One region of the Paraburkholderia sp. BL10I2N1 genome, then DNA from elsewhere that is predicted to be linked to it. Evidence: riboswitches for the same ligand, from Rfam matches in the RefSeq annotation. Region 1 holds a riboswitch; the other holds the start of a gene.
What was found. A riboswitch is a leader RNA that binds a small molecule or an ion and turns the genes downstream of it on or off. The one in region 1 is predicted to bind ZMP and ZTP.
Positions count from the first base shown of each region.

Region 2: linked by a shared signal. The riboswitch ahead of B0G77_RS37605 (LysE family translocator) and the one ahead of glyA (serine hydroxymethyltransferase) in region 1 are both predicted to bind ZMP and ZTP.

Region 1 is NZ_SNWA01000001.1:692,919-702,348, forward strand. Features, by position in the region: gene B0G77_RS03245 (hypothetical protein) at 1-248, opposite strand, end outside; gene B0G77_RS03250 (PilW family protein) at 245-1,054, opposite strand; gene B0G77_RS03255 (hypothetical protein) at 1,051-1,476, opposite strand; gene B0G77_RS03260 (GspH/FimT family pseudopilin) at 1,473-2,042, opposite strand; gene nrdR (transcriptional regulator NrdR) at 2,194-2,688, opposite strand; gene glyA (serine hydroxymethyltransferase) at 2,695-3,942, opposite strand; ZMP/ZTP riboswitch at 4,119-4,219, opposite strand; gene ydfG (bifunctional NADP-dependent 3-hydroxy acid dehydrogenase/3-hydroxypropionate dehydrogenase YdfG) at 4,405-5,151, shown strand; gene ybgC (tol-pal system-associated acyl-CoA thioesterase) at 5,209-5,688, shown strand; gene tolQ (protein TolQ) at 5,842-6,519, shown strand; gene tolR (protein TolR) at 6,530-6,976, shown strand; gene tolA (cell envelope integrity protein TolA) at 6,973-7,974, shown strand; gene tolB (Tol-Pal system beta propeller repeat protein TolB) at 8,089-9,381, shown strand; gene pal (peptidoglycan-associated lipoprotein Pal) at 9,415-9,430, shown strand, end outside.
Region 2 is NZ_SNWA01000002.1:3,377,046-3,386,475, forward strand. Features, by position in the region: gene B0G77_RS37595 (MFS transporter) at 1-36, shown strand, start outside; gene B0G77_RS37600 (YodC family protein) at 698-985, shown strand; gene B0G77_RS37605 (LysE family translocator) at 1,111-1,743, opposite strand; ZMP/ZTP riboswitch at 1,778-1,872, opposite strand; gene B0G77_RS37610 (epoxide hydrolase family protein) at 1,917-3,071, opposite strand; gene B0G77_RS37615 (superinfection immunity protein) at 3,100-3,429, opposite strand; gene B0G77_RS37620 (M20 family metallopeptidase) at 3,593-5,056, shown strand; gene B0G77_RS37625 (malate/lactate/ureidoglycolate dehydrogenase) at 5,137-6,258, shown strand; gene B0G77_RS37630 (hypothetical protein) at 6,515-6,841, opposite strand; gene B0G77_RS37635 (crotonase/enoyl-CoA hydratase family protein) at 6,824-7,711, shown strand; gene pdeR (cyclic di-GMP phosphodiesterase) at 7,757-9,430, opposite strand, start outside.

The sequences.
Region 1 (9,430 bases):
ACCGGTGTACTGCTTGTCGTCAAGGTTTGCCCGCATAACGTCAACGCCGAATCTGCGGCGTGAAAGGCTTGAAGATAGTCGTATATGTTCGTCGTATTGCGCGCAGCGACGAGCGACGTCTCGAACCAGATGGCCGACGTCGTCAGCATCATTGACGAGATCAGTAGCACCAGCGGCAACGCCGCGCCGCGCAGGTGCGCGAAGTGACAGCTACGGCGCGAGATATGTCCGGTGAAGCCCCCTGTCATTGCGACACCTCTTCGTTGTTGCGCACGGCGACGCGACGCCAGAACGTCTGCCTTGAACGCGTATCGGTGCCGAGACTGGCGACGCCGTCGCAATCGACATAGCGCATACGTCGACCGAGCGGTGCACCCTGCACCAGCACGCAAAGGTCGACCGCCACGATCCTGGACCACTGGTTCGACGTGATTGCGGATGCGTCAAGCGGTTGCAGCGCGCCAGCAGGCCAGTACCTGATCCGCAACTGCTCAACGCCTTCGACGAGCGGCTGTCCGTAGCCCGGCCGCCCGTTACCTTCGCAGTAGAGTTCGGTCTCGCTGGTTGATCCGCTTTTGTTCGCGTAAAACCGGTTGGAGACCAATACGCCAGACGCGCCCTCGCTGGCCACCGAGCCTTCCACCGCTTGACCGAGGCAGTCGGTTGTCTGGCCGGTGGCTGAAGGCCAAGTGGATATGCTGTCGCCGACATAGCGGATGACGATCCCGTCCGAGTGGCTCGCGAGCGCCTCGCAGCCGGGACTCTCGTCGCCACCCGTGGGACGCCCACCCGAGCAGCCGAATAGTGCCGGCGCTGCGTTCTCGGGACTGGCGTCGACTGGCGTGAATCCGGCCATCTGGATCTGCTGCCCGAGCAGTGTCAGCGACACGACGCCGGCTTCGTTGATATGCGTCGCGTCGCTCGCGCGCGTAAAAGCGTCGCGCTGCGACCGATAAAGCGACACGGCACCTGCCGTCACCATCAGGCCAAGCGCGGTCGCGATCATCAACTCGAGCAGCGTGTGACCACGCCTCAGATATCGGCGCCGCTTCATTTCGCAAACGCTATTGCGCTGCAGGACATGCCTGGCGCAGCCGTGATGTCACCGCACGAATCAGGCACGTCGATCACCTCGCCCGACCTGCGCGCCTCCCGCAGCGCGGTCCACGTCACGCGTGCACTCGACATTCCGGCAGCCTGCACGCTGACCGACGCTTCGCCCTTCGGTAGAATGCTCGCGACACGCGCCTGCCATTGAGTCGCGTCAAAGCCACTCGCACCAGGCGCACGCATCGCTTCAACGATCGAGTCGGCGACGAATACCGCCCGCTCGCGCGCCGCCGTCGCATTCGCATGACGCGCAATCCAAAGTTGCGTTGCGATTAGAGCGAGCGCGGTCACGGCGGTTAGCGCCACGGCGAGCATCACTTCGATCAGCGTCCCGCCTGAACAACATCTCGCGTTCCGGCGCGTCACGACGCCGTCCCACTGCAAGGGCCCTCGGCGCTGCGTGCGCGACCGCCAGCGGCAATGCGCACACAACGTCGCCAGCGGGACCCGCCTGTTGCCGCCGATGGCGTGCGTGGCGCAATATCGAGGCTGCGAAAGCTACCGATGATCTGACCGGCCGGCGGAGTAAAAGCAATATCGGTTAATGTTCCGGTCACGCTGACCGCGGCAAGTTCTGGTTGCGCGCGCAACACCGACTGCCCTCCCGCTCGCTCGATCATCACCGCCCATCCGCATGACCAGTCCAGCGATCCATTCGCGCAGGCCTTGCTCGCTGCAAGGCATTGGCGTGCCGCATCGATACGACAAACCGTCACCCGCGCGCCGCGCCTGAGAGCCTCGTTACGCGCATAGGCGAATGTCGAGACGAGCGCCTTCGCGCGCGCATCGACCTGATCGCGTACATGCCATGCGACGAACGCCGGCGTTGCCATGACGGCGATCACCGCGAGCAACACGACAACGACCATCAATTCGACGAGCGTGAAGCCACGTCCACCAGATCGTCTAAAGACATTCAGTTTCATCTGCATTCCTGATTGATCAAAGAATGCACACAATCTACTGAGGCCTCAACGCAACGACAATCTGCCGAACGGCCAGGTAGCGAACGGGCGCTAGGGCACGCCAGAATTCAGGCGTAACGGAAACTGGACGGGATGAAAAATGCGGATGCGCGAAGACTCAGCGCTTGCGGGAAGGTTTGCCTGGAGCCGCGGCGGGTGTGGCCATGCGGCGAAACTCCTCGATCACGTCCTCGAATTCGGACACGTCCTCGAAGCGCCGGTAGACCGATGCAAAACGGACATAGGCAATCGTGTCGAGCCCGCGCAGTTCGTTCATGACGAGCTCACCGAGCCGGTCACTACGCACTTCGCGCTCGCCGCTGCCCAGCAACTGGTACTCGATGCGGGCGACGGCCGCGTCGATCGCGTCCGCTGCAACCGGGCGCTTGCGCAGCGCCAGTTGCATGCTCGCGACGATCTTGCGTCGATCGAATTCCGTGCGGCTGCCGTCCTTCTTGACGACCGATGGCAACGCCAGCTCGACCCGTTCATACGTCGTAAAGCGTTTGTCACAGGCCGGGCAGCGACGGCGCCGGCGAATCGCGGCGCCGTCTTCCGACACGCGGGAATCCACCACCTGTGTGTCGTCGTGCCGGCAGAAGGGGCAGCGCATGGCCTGTTAGCGATAAACCGGGAAGCGTTTCGTCAACTCGGCAACCTGCCCGCGTACGCGTTCGATCGTGGCTGCATCTTCCGGGTTGTCGAGCACGTCTGCGATCAGGTTGCCGACCTGCTCGGCTTCCTTCGGGCCGAAGCCGCGCGTCGTCATGGCCGGCGAGCCAAGACGCACACCGCTCGTAACGAACGGCTTTTCGGGGTCGTTCGGGATCGCGTTCTTGTTGACCGTAATGTGCGCTGCGCCGAGCGCCGCTTCCGCAGCCTTGCCGGTAATCTTCTTGGCACGCAGATCGACCAGCATCACGTGGCTTTCGGTACGGCCCGACACGATGCGCAGACCGCGCTTCACGAGAGTTTCCGCGAGCACGCGTGCGTTCTCGACGACCTTTTGCTGGTATTCCTTGAATTCCGGCGACAGCGCTTCCTTGAACGCGACGGCCTTGCCGGCTATCACGTGCATCAGCGGACCGCCCTGGATGCCCGGGAAGATCGCCGAATTGATCTGCTTCTCGAATTCGGCCTTCATCAGGATCACGCCGCCGCGCGGGCCGCGCAGGCTCTTGTGGGTGGTCGTCGTGACGAAATCGGCGTGAGGCACCGGGTTCGGGTAGACGCCCGCGGCGATGAGGCCCGCATAGTGCGCCATATCGACCATCAGGTATGCGCCGATCGATTTCGCGATTTTCGACAGGCGCTCAAAGTCGATGCGCAGCGAGAACGCCGACGCGCCGGCCACGATCAGCTTCGGCTTGTGTTCCTGGGCGAGCTTTTCGGCGGCGTCATAGTCGATATCCTCCGCCTCATTCAGGCCGTAGCTCACCACGTTGAACCACTTGCCCGACATGTTGACGGGCGAGCCGTGCGTCAGGTGGCCACCGTGCGCGAGGCTCATGCCCATGATCGTGTCGCCCGGCTTCAGCATGGCGAAGAACACGCCCTGATTCGCCTGCGAACCCGAGTTCGGCTGCACGTTGGCGGCTTCGGCGCCAAAAATCTGCTTCACGCGGTCGATCGCCAACTGCTCGACGATGTCCACGTATTCGCAGCCGCCGTAGTAACGCTTGCCGGGATAACCCTCAGCGTACTTGTTGGTCAGCTGCGAACCTTGCGCGGCCATCACAGCCGGGCTCGTGTAGTTTTCCGACGCGATCAGCTCGATGTGATCTTCCTGACGGCGGTTTTCCTGCTCGATCGCCTTCCAGATTTCGGGATCGACGTTGGCGATGGTGCTTTGGGCTCTGTCAAACATACGGTTTCCGTTAAGTGTTTTCAGGTTGACCGGATCGTGCGCCGAATTTCATGTAGAAAGCGTAGCGTTTACGCGGCGCTGCTGGCGACTGGGCCAGCCTTGGACGTTGCGGATGAAGAGGCGCCGCACACGCGAGGCAGGACAGCCACCGGCAGCGCAAACGACGGCGCGCGGATCTTGGCTGCCCAGGCGAACGGCAAAACGGCACCCTGCGCTTCACGGTGGGTGGCTCCACCTTGAACCCCCGAGGGTTCTATCGCCAGTCACGCAGGGATGAGCGCGTTAGTGTATTGGAAGCGCATCGAATAGGCAACCGCCGCGGGCAACGGCTTGCGGCGGCCGCCCGGGGGGCCAAACCGGGCGGGGAGACAGCCTTTTTGGGCCATGGTCTTCCTTGCCGCAGCGCCGCATTGGAAGTAGGCTTTGCACCTTCCTTTTTTCTCCTCCGACCAGGGAACAGCAATGATCGTCTTCGTTACAGGGGCGTCCGCCGGGTTCGGCGCTGCCATCGCCCGCGCTTTCGTCAAGGGTGGCCACAAGGTCGTCGCCACCGCGCGCCGCAAGGATCGCCTCGACGCGCTCGCCAGCGAGCTCGGCGACGCGCTTCTGCCGCTCGAACTCGATGTCCGCGATCGTGCTGCCGTCGAGGCCGCGCCCGCTGCACTGCCGGCAGAATTCGCCGGCATCGACGTGCTCGTCAACAACGCCGGGCTCGCGCTCGGCCTCGAGCCCGCGCAGCGCGCGGAGCTCGACGACTGGACAACCATGATCGACACCAATTGCACCGGCCTCGTGCAGGTGACCCGTGCCCTGCTGCCTGGCATGGTCGAGCGCAATCGCGGGCATGTGTTCAATCTCGGCTCGGTGGCAGGAAGCTGGCCGTATCCGGGTGGCAACGTATACGGCGCGACCAAGGCCTTCGTGCGCCAGTTCAGCCTGAATCTGCGCGCCGACCTGGCCGGCACGGCCATCCGCGTGACGGACATCGAGCCGGGCCTGTGCGGCGGCACCGAATTCTCGAACGTGCGCTTTCGCGGCGACGACGAAAAAGCGGCCAACGTGTACCAGAACGTTCAGCCGCTGACCGCGGAGGACATCGCCGATTCGATCTACTGGATCGCAACGCGCCCGGCGCACGTCAACATCAACACGATCGAGCTGATGCCCGTCGCGCAGTCGTTTGCCGGGCTGAGCATCCATCGCGGCTAGGTCACGCCAGGCGGAACGTGCCCCCGAAATCACGGGGGTGGCGTGCGTTCCGGTAAAATGCGCGGTATGGATATGTCTACCAGCCATCCCGGCACCGAAATCGGCTTCACCTGGCCGATCCGGGTGTATTACGAAGATACCGACGCCGGCGGCATCGTGTTTTACGCGAATTACCTGAAGTTTTTCGAGCGCGCGCGCACCGAATGGCTGCGAGCGTGCGGCGTCGACCAGGCCCGGCTTACGGATGAAACCGGCACGATGTTCATTGTGCGTAGCGCTGCGCTTGATTTTCGCGCTCCAGCCCGCCTCGACGACGTCGTGACGGTCATCAGCCGGATCGAGCGCCTGGGCCGCGCGTCGGTCGATTTCGCGCAGGAAGCCTGGCGTGAAGGTACGCTACTTGCTATGGGGAGCATCCGGGTCGGTTGCGTCGATCGGACCGCGATCAAGCCCATCGCCATTCCTCCGCCGGTCCTCGCTGCGTTGCGACGCGGACCCGGGCAAACTGGAACCGGTTTGTCAACCGCAGGCGCCTGAGTACCGTTGTTACGGGGCCAGTGAACTCGTATCGATCACGCAACACAAAGCATGGTTCGGCCAGCGCTTCGCCGAGGCTTCCGGTTTCCCCGCGGAAAGCTTCGATGAGCCCTTCAGCCGGACGCCCCTTCCGGGACGTTACAGCGAACCTATATGAACACTACACAAGATCTGTCGATCATTTCTCTCGTTCTTAATGCGAGCCTGCTGGCGCAGGCAGTGATGGCCCTGTTGCTGCTGCTGTCGGTAATGTCGTGGACTTTCATCTTCCGCAAGTGGTTTGCAATCCGGCGCGCGCGCGCGCAGACCGAGCGCTTCGAGCGCGACTTCTGGTCCGGCGGCGACCTGCAGGCGCTGTATCAAAGCGCTGCCAACAACCGTCACACGATCGGCGCGCTCGAGCGGATCTTCGAGTCCGGCATGCGTGAATTCCTGAAGGGCAAGGAGAAGCGTCTGAACGATCCGGGCGCGATTCTCGACGGCGCACGCCGCGCAATGCGCGCCGCGTTTCAGCGCGAAATGGACGTGCTCGAAGCGAATCTTGCGTTCCTCGCCTCGGTCGGCTCGGTCAGCCCGTACATTGGCCTGTTCGGCACTGTTTGGGGGATCATGAATGCGTTTCGCGGCCTCGCGAACGTTCAGCAGGCAACGCTCGCCAATGTCGCGCCCGGTATCGCCGAAGCGCTAACCGCGACGGCCATCGGCCTCTTCGCCGCAATTCCTGCGGTGGTCGCCTACAACCGCTACGCGCACGATATCGACCGCCTCGCGATCCGCTTCGAGACCTTCATCGAAGAGTTCTCGAACATCCTGCAGCGCCAGGCGCACTAAGGAGTCCACGATGGCCGGTTCCTCCCGTTCAAGCATGCGTGGCGGCCGCTCACGCCGCGCCATGGCCGATATCAACGTCGTGCCGTACATCGACGTGATGCTCGTGTTGCTCGTGATCTTCATGGTGACCGCGCCCCTTGTCGCACCATCGATCGTCAATCTGCCGACAGTCGGCGGCGCAGCACCTCAGCAGCAGACGCCGCCTGTGATCGTCAATATCCGCGCCGACGGCAAGATGAGCGTCAAGTACAAGGACGACGCCGGCACCCAGCAGCAGGAAGACATGACGAAGGCCGATCTGAACAGCTTCATCACCGACCGCGCACAGACCCATGCCGATCAGCCGGTCGTGATCGCCGCCGACAAGACGGTCAAATATGAAGTCGTGATGAACGTGATGTCCGACCTGAAGTCTCGTGGCGTCAAACGCGTTGGATTGCTCGTCAAATCGCAATGACCCGGAAGAACTCCGCCTATCCGCTCCGGCCACCGCGAGAACGCGGGACGTGGCGCGCATTCGTGCTCGCGCTGCTGATGCACGTGCTGCTCGGGTTCTTCCTGTATCACGGCATTCACTGGCAGAACAGCACACCCGCCGGCGCCGAAGCCGAGCTGTGGACCGAAGTGCCCGACACGTCGGTTCCGCGGCCCGTACCGCCTCCGCCCGCTCCGGTCGCCCCTGCCCCGCCGGTTCAGAACGAACAGGCCGATATCGCACTGCAGGAAAAGAAGCGCAGGCAACAGGAAGCTGCGCGCGAGGCCCAGCTGGCCGAACAGCAGCGTCAGAAGTTGCAGGCGCAGCAGGAAGCGGAAGCCAAACGCCAGCAACAACTGGCGCAGCAGCAGGCCGAGGACCTCGCCGCACAGAAGGCTGCGGCAGCGAAGCAGAAGCAGCAACAGCAACTGGCCGACAAGCTGAAACAGCAGCAACTGGCCGAACAGCAGAAGCAGCAGCTAAAGCAGCAGCAGGACGAAGAGAAGCAGGCGCAGGCTGAAGCGCAGAAAAAGATCGACGCGGAGAAAGCGGCCAGGGCGAAGGCGCAAGCCCAGGCCGAAGCGCAGTCGAAGAAACTCGACGAGGAACGCCGCGCCCGTCTGGCGCAGATGCAGGGCATGGCCGGCGGCGAAGGCTCGACGGGCAATGGTCTCGCGAAGAGCGGCACCGGCAGCGGCGCGGGCGGCACGGCGGCGTCGCCGGGCTATGCAGAGAAGGTGCAGCGCCGGGTGCGTCCGAACATCGTCTGGGCCGGCGACACGCAGGGGCTCGAAACCGTCGTCGCGGTACGCTGTGCGCCGACCGGTACACTCCTGAGCGCAACGATCACGCGCGCCAGTGGCAACGGCCAGTGGGACGACGCGGCGCTGCGCGCCGTCCAGCGCTCCGATCCAATGCCACTCGACGTCAACGGCAAGACACCGGCCAGCTTTACGATTACGTTGCGGCCGGCAGGTTGACGGCAGATGCGGCGCCCCGCCAGGCGGGGCGCACTCGGGAACGAATCGTTCGTTTTCGGGTCTCTCTGCTGTCGTAAAGTGTTAGAAAATCTGTTTTTGGAGAATCCATACAGCATGAGTTTGATGACCAAGTCAGGCCTGAGGGTGCTCCTGGCGTCGTGCCTGATCGCGGCGGGCAGCAGTGCAAATGCGCAGCTCAATGTCCTTGTTACGGGCGTCGGGTCCACCCAGTTTCCGATCGCGACGGCGAATTTCGCCAATGAAGCGAATTCCCCTCAGCAGGTCAGCACGATCGTGCGGCAGGATCTGCAACGCAGCGGCAAATTCACCAATATCGATGCTGGCAGCGCTCCCGTTTCGGAAAACGATTCCGTCGACCTCGGCAGCTGGAAAGCCAAGGGCGCGGACGCATTTGTCTCGGGCAGCGTGAACCGCCTGGCGAACGGCCAGTACGAAGTCCGTTTCAAGCTCTACGACACCGTCAAGCAGCAGAGCCTCGGGGGCCTCGTGCTCGTGAGCCCGGAAAGCGGCCTGCGGATGAGCGCGCACAAGGTCGCCGACTACATCTATGCAAAGCTGATGGGCACGCGCGGCGCGTTCGCTACCCGTCTCTCGTATGTCATCAAGACGGGCGGCCGGTACCAGCTGCAGGTCTCCGATTCGGACGGTCAGGACGCGCACATCGCACTGTCGAGCCCGGAGCCGATCATCTCTCCGGCATGGTCGCCGGATGGCACGAAGGTCGCGTACGTCTCGTTCGAGAAGAAGAAGCCGATCGTCTACATCCACGATCTGCCTACGGGCCGACGCATCATCGTGTCGGACCAGAAGGGCAACAACAGTGCGCCGGCGTGGTCGCCTGATGGCCGCACGCTCGCCGTCGCGCTCTCGCGCACCGGCAACACGCAGATTTTCGCCGTCAACGCAGACGGTAGCGGTCTGCGTCGCCTGACGCAAGGCAGCTCGATTGATACCGAACCCGCCTTCTCTCCCGACGGACAGTCGATCTACTTCACGAGCGACCGCGGCGGCGCACCGCAGATCTACAAGATGCCGGCCCAGGGCGAAAGCGCGGGTCCGGCGCAGCGCGTCACGTTCACCGGCAGCTATAACACGAGCCCGCGCGTGAGCCCGGACGGCAAGCAACTCGCGTACATCTCGCGCACGGGCGGCGGCTTCAAGCTGTTCGTTCAGGACCTGCAGTCCGGCGCGGCAACGGGTCTTACCGACACAACACATGACGAATCGCCCAGCTTCGCGGCGAACGGTCAGTACATTCTTTACGCCACTGAGGTAAACGGCCGTGGCGTGTTGGCTGCGGTGTCGACCGACGGTCGTACCCACCAGGTCCTGTCCGTTCAGGGCGGCAGCGTTCGCGAGCCGTCCTGGGGCCCGTTTATGCAATAACATTTAGGCAATAACACACAAGGAGAGTTACAAATGATGTCCAAACTTC
Region 2 (9,430 bases), on a different contig from region 1:
CGTGCTGTGCTGCAGCGAGCCCAGCCCGATCGCTAACGGGCGTGTTGCAGTGTTCCTCCGCGAATACTGCAATGCGGAAACGTTTTCAGCGTTTCATCTAATCAAATAATGGCGGTTTGCTGCGATCATTGATGCACCATGTATTTATGGGTGATGAAAAAGAGGGTATCTATTCAAAATAATATCGATTTCATGGCCGTCTGGTTTCGCATGTCTGACAAATGGCGGTAGTGTGTTTTACGACTTTAAAAAGTAACCAGGTGGTTTGTTTTTATTCTGGCGGTGCTAGACAGATAAGCCGTGCGGCGGTGCGTCACAGGTCTGGGGCGTGGCGGAGGGCTAATCCACGCAGCAATAAAACCGTATCTTTAAAAATCACTTGCTTCAAATAAATTCAATTGTTAATCTTGACTCGTCTTTTAAATCGCTCGCCTATCCGGTGGTTGTGAGTCCGGCGATAAACAGTTTTGCGGTCGAAATGTGGGTTATCCCTGGCAGTCGGTCGCTTCCTGGTTTTCATCATCGGCATTCACCGGTTTTCTGGTTCGGGCGTTTCCGACCTCGCTGTCAACTGTGTTGTTAGCCCATTTTTTGAGGCTGACGGATAGTCTGTCTTGCCGCGCGGTTGTTGCCATAACGGCGCAAGCCGCGGCCAGGGACAGCAGGGGCGCAATGATGCTTTCGTACCGGGGATCCCATGCTGACCGCTACCTTCGACACATCTGACACGCCGCAAACCGCCTCATTCAGCGTTGGCGACGTGGTGACGCTGAGGTCAGGCGGCCCACGCATGACGGTGACGCACGTCGGTCCCGTCGCGTTGGTCGAAGGCGACTGGCTCGTGTGCCAGTGGTTCGACGATGATGGCGAACTGCGCCAGGAACTGTTCGAGCCAGACAGGGTGCGGCTCGAACCGCGCTCCATTCCGGCGGGCTCGGTGCAGTTGCAGAAATTCGCCCGCTTCGGATATTCCGGACGCGCGTGACACCAGGGTTCACGCTCCGCTTCAGTTCTGCAGCACGGCTGCATTGACACAGCCGCGGTAAATCCGCGCTTTAGATGCGGCCGCTGCACCATGGCACGCGGCACTCAATCTCCGGCAATCGCAGACTAACGACGCGCCTCGGTCGCCATCCGCACGGCGAGGCCGGCGAGCACGGTGCCCATCAACCAGCGCTGGATGACGACCCATGTCGGACGCCTGGCAAGGAATGTGGCGATCGACCCTGCCGTCACCGCAACGATCGAATTGATCGTCAGACTGAGCGCGACCTGCACGACCCCAAGTGTCAGCGATTGACCGAGCACACTGCCGTGCTCCGGATCGATGAATTGCGGCAGCAGCGACAGATACAGCACCGCGATCTTCGGATTCAGCAGGTTGGTGACAAAGCCCATCGTAAACAGCTTGCGCGGACTGTCGGCGGGCAGGTCGCGCACCTGGAACGGCGAGCGGCCGCCGGGCTTCACGGCCTGCCATGCAAGCCAGAGCAGATACAATGCGCCGCCAAAGCGCAACGTGTCATAAGCGAATGGCACTGCCAGCAGCAGCGCCGTGATTCCGAACGCTGCGGACAGCATATAGAACAGGAAGCCGAGCGCGACGCCGCCAAGAGAAATCAGACCGGCGGTGCGCCCCTGGCAGATAGAGCGGGAAATCAGATAGATCATGTTCGGGCCTGGCGTGAGCGCCATCCCGAGCGCGACGAGTGCGAAGGTCAGCAGACTGGAAGTGTGCGGCATTGCAGGGTTCCGTAGAGGTTGATCCAGGTTGATCAGGCAATGCCCAGGCGCGCGGCGCAACGCGAGCGGGCTCGCGGTCCACGTTCCCCGATGGTGTTTCCATCTTCAGCGCCAGTTACGCGGACCGGGTGATTATATCCACGGCGCAGGAAGACGCGCACCCGGCGTCCATGTCAGCGGCGCAGCGGCCGGAAGAAGCGGCGGATTTCTTCGGCGAGCAAGGCCGGTTGTTCCATCGCGGCAAAGTGGCCGCCGCGCGGCATGTCGGCCCATTGCGCCACCTCGAACACGCGTTCGATCCACGACCGCGGCGGCCGGCTGATCTCCTTCGGAAAACGTGCAAAGCCGAGCGGCGGGCGCACGCGCTGGCCGGTTGCAAAACGCAGCGGCTGCTGACGCATCTCCCAATAGAAGCGCATTGACGAACCGATGGTTTGCGTATGCCAGTAGAGCGACAGGTTCGTCAGCAGTTCGTCCTTCGAGAACTTGCTCTCGACGTCGCCATTGCAATCGCTCCACGCACGGAATTTCTCGACGAGCCAGGCGGCGAGACCAGCAGGCGAATCGTTCAGCGCCGTGGCGAGCGTTTGCGGCTTTGTGCTGTGCACGTGCGCGTAACCGCCTTCGAGTGCGGTCCAAGCCGCCTTTGCATCAAGGAACGCCTGCTCCTTTCCCGAGACGGGCGGATCGTCCATGGTGAGTGGCGGCTCGTACGAACCCGGCAGATAATTCAGGTGCAGGCCGTCGACTTGTTGCGGATGCCGGTACGCAAGGGCGATCGAAACCGCAGCGCCGAGATCGCCGCCTTGCGCGCCGAAATGCTCGTATCCGAGCCCGCGCATCAATTCGACCCATAGGTCGGCGGTCGCAAAGGCAGAGATGCCGGACTTCACGGGGCGCTCCGAAAAACCGAAGCCGGGCAGCGAGGGCACAACGACATCGAACGCATCGGACGGGTCCGCGCCGACCGACGCCGGATCGCACAGATGAGGCAGCAGGTCCAGGAATTCGATGAACGACCCGGGCCAGCCGTGCGTGATGACGAGCGGGTAGGGCCGCGGCCCGACGCCATGGCGATGCAGGAAGTGCATATTCAGCCCGCCGACCCGCGCCATGAATTGCGGCTCGCGGTTTAGCCGTCGCTCCGCGGCGCGCCAGTCGTAACCCGTCGCCCAGTAGTCGGCCAGTTCGCGAAGATAGGCAGGATCGACGCCGAGCGCCCAGGGTGCGCCGTCATAGTGATCGGGCCAGCGCGTATGCTTCAGACGCGCGCTGAGCGCGACGAGCTGTGTGTCGGGTACGGTGATCTCGAAGGGCGTCACCTGCATCGCACGATTCTCCTGTCAGTTGCACGTTTCATTTCCTGGGTCTTTCGCTCTCTTCGCGCGCTGCATTGCGTGTGGCGCGCGCCCGCACGCGTGCGGCAAGCTGCGTCGAGAATACGCGAAGCACGACGTTGCGGCGGTTCGCGACGACTTCGCCTGCAACGTTCCCGGGCGGATCGGGTTGCAGCGCCCAGAACAACGCGAGCAGCCAGCCGAATACCGTCCAGCCGAGGCAGGCGTTGAAGAGCGCGATAACCAGAAGGTCGTGGCGCTTGCGCCGGTCCGCAAGAATCGACGGCAGGAAGTAGAGCGCGAGTGCGAGCCCCGCCGCGATGACCTGAACCACGATGTTGCCACCCATGAGAGGCTCCTGATGGCGTAGGGCGTAGGGCGTATCGTCCGATTGTCGCTCGAATGAAAGAATCGCGCAGCTTCCCGTTTGACGCCAGTCGGCCATCCGGCCAGTGCCGGGCGTTCCTGAACGGGTCTATCATTGTCGTTTTGAACGTAATGGACCCGCCACCATGATCTCTGACGACACCGCCCAGCACGCTCAACAGATTAATCACGATGCGCTTCGTGAATTCGTCGACCGCAAGTGGAACGACGAGATCGTACCGGCGCTCACTGACTATATTGCGGTGCCCGCGAAGAGCCCCGCTTTCGATCCCGACTGGGCGGAACACGGCTTCATCGAGCGCGTGGTAACCGACGCGGCGCAATGGGCAGAGCAACAACCCGTGCGCGGTCTGAAACTTGAAATCGTTCGCCTCCCGGGCCGCACGCCGGTGATTTTCTTCGAAACGCCGGCAACGCGTTCAAACAGCACCGACACGATCGTGCTGTATGGGCACCTCGACAAGCAGCCGGAATTTGCAGGCTGGCGCAACGACCTCGGGCCGTGGACGCCGAAGTTCGAAGACGGCAAGCTCTACGGCCGTGGCGGCGCGGACGATGGCTACGCAATCTACGCGAGCCTCACCGCGCTGGCGGCGCTCGACGCACAGGGCATCGAACGCCCGCGCTGCGTCGGCATCATCGAAACCTGCGAGGAGTCCGGCAGCTACGATCTGCTGCCCTATGTCGACGCATTGCGTGACCGCCTCGGCAAGGTCGGACTGGTCGTCTGCCTCGATTCGGGCGCCGGTAACTATGACCAGCTCTGGCTCACCACGTCGTTGCGCGGCCTCGTCGCGGGCGACCTCGAAGTGCAGGTGCTCGACGAAGGCATTCACTCGGGCGGATACGGTGGCATTGCGCCGTCGAGCTTCCGCATCATGCGGCAACTGTTCGAGCGGCTCGAAGATGCTTCGACAGGCAATCTGCTGCCGAAGGGTTTTCATTGCCCGATTCCGCCGAACCGCCTGCTCGAAGCCGGGGCCACAGCCCACATCATGGGCGACGACGTATGGAAAAAATTGCCGTGGGCGTGCGGCCAGGATGGCCGTCAGGTATTGCCTACGACGACGGATCCCCAAGAGGCGCTGCTGAATTCGACATGGCGTCCGTCGCTGTCTGTCACGGGTGCATCGGGTCTGCCTTCGCTTGCCGATGCGGGCAACGTGCTGCGACCGCGCACCGCGTTCAAGCTTTCGCTGCGGCTGCCTCCGCTGATCGACGCGGTGAAGGCTGTCGCCAAACTAAAGGCGCTGCTCGAATTCGATCCGCCGTACAACGCGAAGGTGACGTTCAAGCCGGATCCGGGCGCGGCAACCGGCTGGAGCGCGCCCGACCTTGCCCCGTGGCTTGCGTCGGCGCTCAACGGCGCGTCGCTGCAACACTACGGCGCGGACTGTGCGTACATGGGGCAGGGCGGTACGATCCCCTTGATGAACGTGTTGCAGGAGGGTTTCCCGAGTTCGCAGTTCATGGTGTGCGGCGTGCTCGGGCCGAAGTCGAACGCGCATGGGCCGAATGAATTCCTCCACGTTCCATATGCGAAGAAGCTCACTGCGACCGTCGCGGAAGTCATTGCCGCCGCGCCCTGAGCGGCGCGCATGACGTCAGGTCCAGACGAACCTGGTGCATCACGCATCCCACGTCTCTTTTTTGCGAGTCAAGCCGACGCATGAACGACCAGTACGCTACCCAGTCAATGTCCCTCCGCATCGCGGCCGGTCAACTTCACGCCTTCGTGCGGGCGATCTGGGAACAGGCGGGTAGCGCGCCGCGCGAGGCGGAACTGGTCGCCGATCACCTCGTCGCGTCAAATCTGACCGGGCACGACTCGCATGGCGTGGGCATGATCCCGCGCTATGTCGCATCGCTGCGCGAAGGCGAACTGCAACTGAACCAGCATGCGGATGTGGTGCGGGATGCGGGCGCCGTGCTGACCGTTGAAGGCGGCAAAGGCTTCGGTCAGGTTGTGGCCTTCGAGGCGATGGAACTCGGCATCGAGCGCGCAACGAAGCTGGGCCTGTGCGCGGTCGGACTGCGCGGAGCGCATCACATTGGGCGCATCGGACACTGGGCTGAGCAATGCGCGAAGGCAGGGCTCGTGTCCTTCCATTTTGTCAACGTGGCGGGCGATCCGTTGGTCGCTCCGTTTGGAGGCGCTGACCGGCGCATCGGCACCAATCCGTTTTGCGCGGCGTTTCCCAGCACCGGCAGGCCGCCACTTGTTCTCGATTTCGCGACGAGTGCGATCGCCTACGGCAAGGCGCGTGTCGCCTATAACCAGGGTAAGCGCACGCCGGTTGGAACATTGATCGACCACGAAGGGCGTCCGAGTATCGAACCGAAGGTGATGATGGAGGAGCCCTTCGGCTCATTGATGCCAATGGGCGGCCACAAAGGCTTCGGGCTCGCGGCGATGTGCGAGATATTCGGTGGCGCTCTGTCTGGCGGCTATACGACACATTCCGGCTCGCTTCAGAACACCAGCGCGATCATCAACTGCATGCTGTCGGTGATCCTCGATCCCAAGGCGCTCGATGCGCCCAACGCCGGGGCCGAAGCGGACGCGTTCGTCGAATGGGTCAAGGCGTCTCCACTTGCGGCTGGGACCGATCGCATCTACGCGCCAGGTGAACCAGAACTGGCGATGCGGGCTGAACGCGGCGAGAAGGGCGTGCCGGTTGATCTTGCGACGTGGCAGCAGATCCTCGACGCCGCGCGCGACTCCGGCATGCCGGCGGCAGACATCGAAGCGTGGTCCCGGGGGGCGCGGTCGAGTCATGGCGTGAGGTGAACGTTGTTGAAAAACGCGCCTTTCAGCTGCGCACGGCTCGCTGCGTGAGACTGCTCGAATCGTTGTTTAAATTGTATTAGTTGTATTAGTTGTATCAGTCCGGTCTGCCGCATTTCATGGGCACGCACGGTCGTGTGCGGACTTGTCCCCTTGCGGTTAGAGATCGGCAATTTTTGCTCGATATGCTCCATGATCAAAAATCACACTCAGTGCTTCGATTGCGGAGACACCAGAGCAAAAAAAGCGCGCGGATTCCTTATGCAAATCGAATAAAAAGTAATCGCTGGTGTGAAGCAAGCCCCATCGCCTTCCAGAGTAGACCCACGATTCGTTCCTTGAGCGGCCTCTCTAGCGCCGCAACCCACGCATCCGACCCCCTGCCCCGGTCCGCAATCGTTTGCGCGCCCGGCACCCGCCCACCAACTGCAAAAACGCATACACCTTCAAGAGCAAAACGCATATAGCGATTTGCATTTTTCTGTTGCCAATCGCGCCCCACGGAATTCAGGTCTGTTTTAGGCTCGTATTGCTTTACCTGTGTATAAAAACTTGTTAAGGACCGAAAATGAATCTCCGTCACCATCACGCCTGCCGTCCGTTTCTCGAAGCGGGCAATCTGTCACAAATTTCCGCTTACTACGAAGAAGGCCGCAATGTCATGTGGATGATGTTGCGTGCACAGCCACGGCCATGTTTCAACATTGAGGTGGTCCATGACATCCTTGCGCTCGCGCGTTCGGCACGCGAGTCCGGTTTGCCGATCGACTTCTGGGTGACGGGCTCGCTGATTCCGACGATGTACAACGTCGGAGGCGATCTCGACTTCTTCTCTGATGCTATCCGCACGGGCAAGCGTGAAGCACTGATGTCATATGCGCGTTCATGCGTCGATTGCGTGCATGCCGCGGCGCGTGGCTTCGATACCGGCGCGATCTCGATTGCGATGGTCGAGGGCACGGCACTGGGCGGTGGCTTTGAAGCAGCGCTTGCGCACCATTTTCTGCTGGCGCAGAACGATGCGCGCATGGGCTTCCCTGAAATTGCGTTCAATCTGTTCCCGGGCATGGGCGGTTATTCGCTCGTCGCACGCAAGGGGGGCATGCGGCTTGCCGAGGAACTGATCGGAGGCGGCGAATCGCATACGGCGGAATGGCACGCATCGAGGGGGCTCGTCGATCAACTGTTCGAACCGGGCGACGCGTACATCGCGACGCGCACTTTCATCGACACGATGCGTCCGAAGCTGAACGGCATCCGGGCGATGGTGCGTGCGCGTCAGCGGGTGCTGCAACTGTCGCGCGCGGAGCTGATGGAGATCACGGAAGACTGGGTCGAGTCGGCCTTCACGATCGAGGAAAAAGACCTCGCGTATATGGAGCGCCTCGTGATGCTGCAGAACCGGCGCTCGTCCAATCTGCGTACGAGCCCGGAGCCCAGTATGAATGTTGCCTGATGGTGTGGTTGTGGAAGTAGCGTGAAAAACAGCAATTGCGGAAGATCAGGCAAGCAGTCTGATCTTCTGCCGGTCCCGCAGCCACTGCTCGAATTGCGCAGCCGGCATAGGCCGGCCGTACAGGAAGCCTTGTACATAGTCCACTCCGAGTCCTTTCATGAAGAGCTCTTCGGTTTCGTTCTCGATGCCTTCGGCGACCACCTTGAAATCCAGTTCCTGCGCCACCGCGACCATCGAACGCACGAGCGCCTGAGCTTTCACGTCCGCGTTGATCGAGCGCACGAAACTGCGATCCAGCTTGATTACGTCGAGCGGAATCCGGCCGAGCTGCGAGAGTGACGAGTAGCCGGTGCCGAAGTCGTCGAGGTGCACCTGGGCACCGAGTTCGCGGAACTGCGTGATGAGGTCGATAGCGGCGGCTTCGTCTTCGATCAGGCAGCTTTCGGTCAGCTCCAGATCGATCAGGCACGTGTCGAGATTCGCGCGCTGCAGCGCCTCGCTGAAATGCCGGACGACGGCCGTGTCGACCAGCTGGCGAGCCGACACGTTAATGGCGACGCGCAGATCGAGCCCTTGCCGCTGCCATTCTGCGGCCTGCAATGCGGCGGTCTGCATGACCCAGCGGCCGAGCGGCCCGATCAGGCCCGACTCTTCCGCGTAACGGATGAACTCGGTCGGCAGGATCTGGCCGCGCTCCGGCGAGTTCCAGCGCACCAGCGCTTCGACACCCTCTACGGTGCCCGTGGCGAGCGCGAGCTTCGGTTGGTAGTGGAGCGTGAACTGGCCTTCGTCGAGCCCGCGCCGCAGGTTGGTGTCGAGCCACATGTACTCGGCAACCTTGCGGTCCATTTCCGGCGAGAACACGCGGCAGGTGCGCTTGCCTTCGTCCTTCGCGACGTACATCGCGGTGTCGGCGGAGCGGATCACCGATTCGAGGCTGTCACCGTGTTCGGGGTACAGCGAAATACCGATCGAGCAGCCGGTGTAGACCTCGACCAGTCCGAGGCTGAACGGTCTGCGCAGGCGTTCGAGGATGCGCGCGGCGGTGGCTTCGAGCAACTCGCGCGTCGCACCGGTCATGAGGACGATGAATTCGTCGCCGCCGAGGCGTGCAATGGTCTCGCTTTCGCCGAGACAGCCATGGATCGCAGCGGACACATCCTTGATCAGCCGGTCGCCGAACACGTGGCCGTAGTGGTCGTTGACTTTCTTGAAGTTGTCGAGATCGAGAAACAGGATGCCGACCGAGGTGCCTTCTTCCGCCGCTTCGATCGCCGCGCGGATCTTGTCCTGGATCGCATTGCGGTTCGGCAGGCCGGTGAGCGAATCGGTATTCGCCAGTTCCGACAGGCGCGCCTGCGCACGGCGTTCTTCGGTAATGTCGGTGCCTGCGCAGATCAGGAAGCGCTCGTCGACGCCGCTGCCGCTTTTCACGAACTTGTTGCGAAACAGGAACAGGCGTTCGCCGTGAACGGTCTTGACGACCCGTTCGACTTCATAGGACACGCCGCGATTGAAGAAACCGCTGATGTTGTAGCTCGACGCCGCGCCGTCTTCGGACGACATGAAGAGGGTCCAGACGTTGCGGCCGATCACATCTTCTTCCTTCATGCCGGACAGTTCTTCGGCGAGCCGGTTGAAGCGCTGGATCCGGCCGTTCTGGTCGACGATCACGACGAGGGAATTGACCTCCGACACGACGTGCTCGGCAAACGAGAG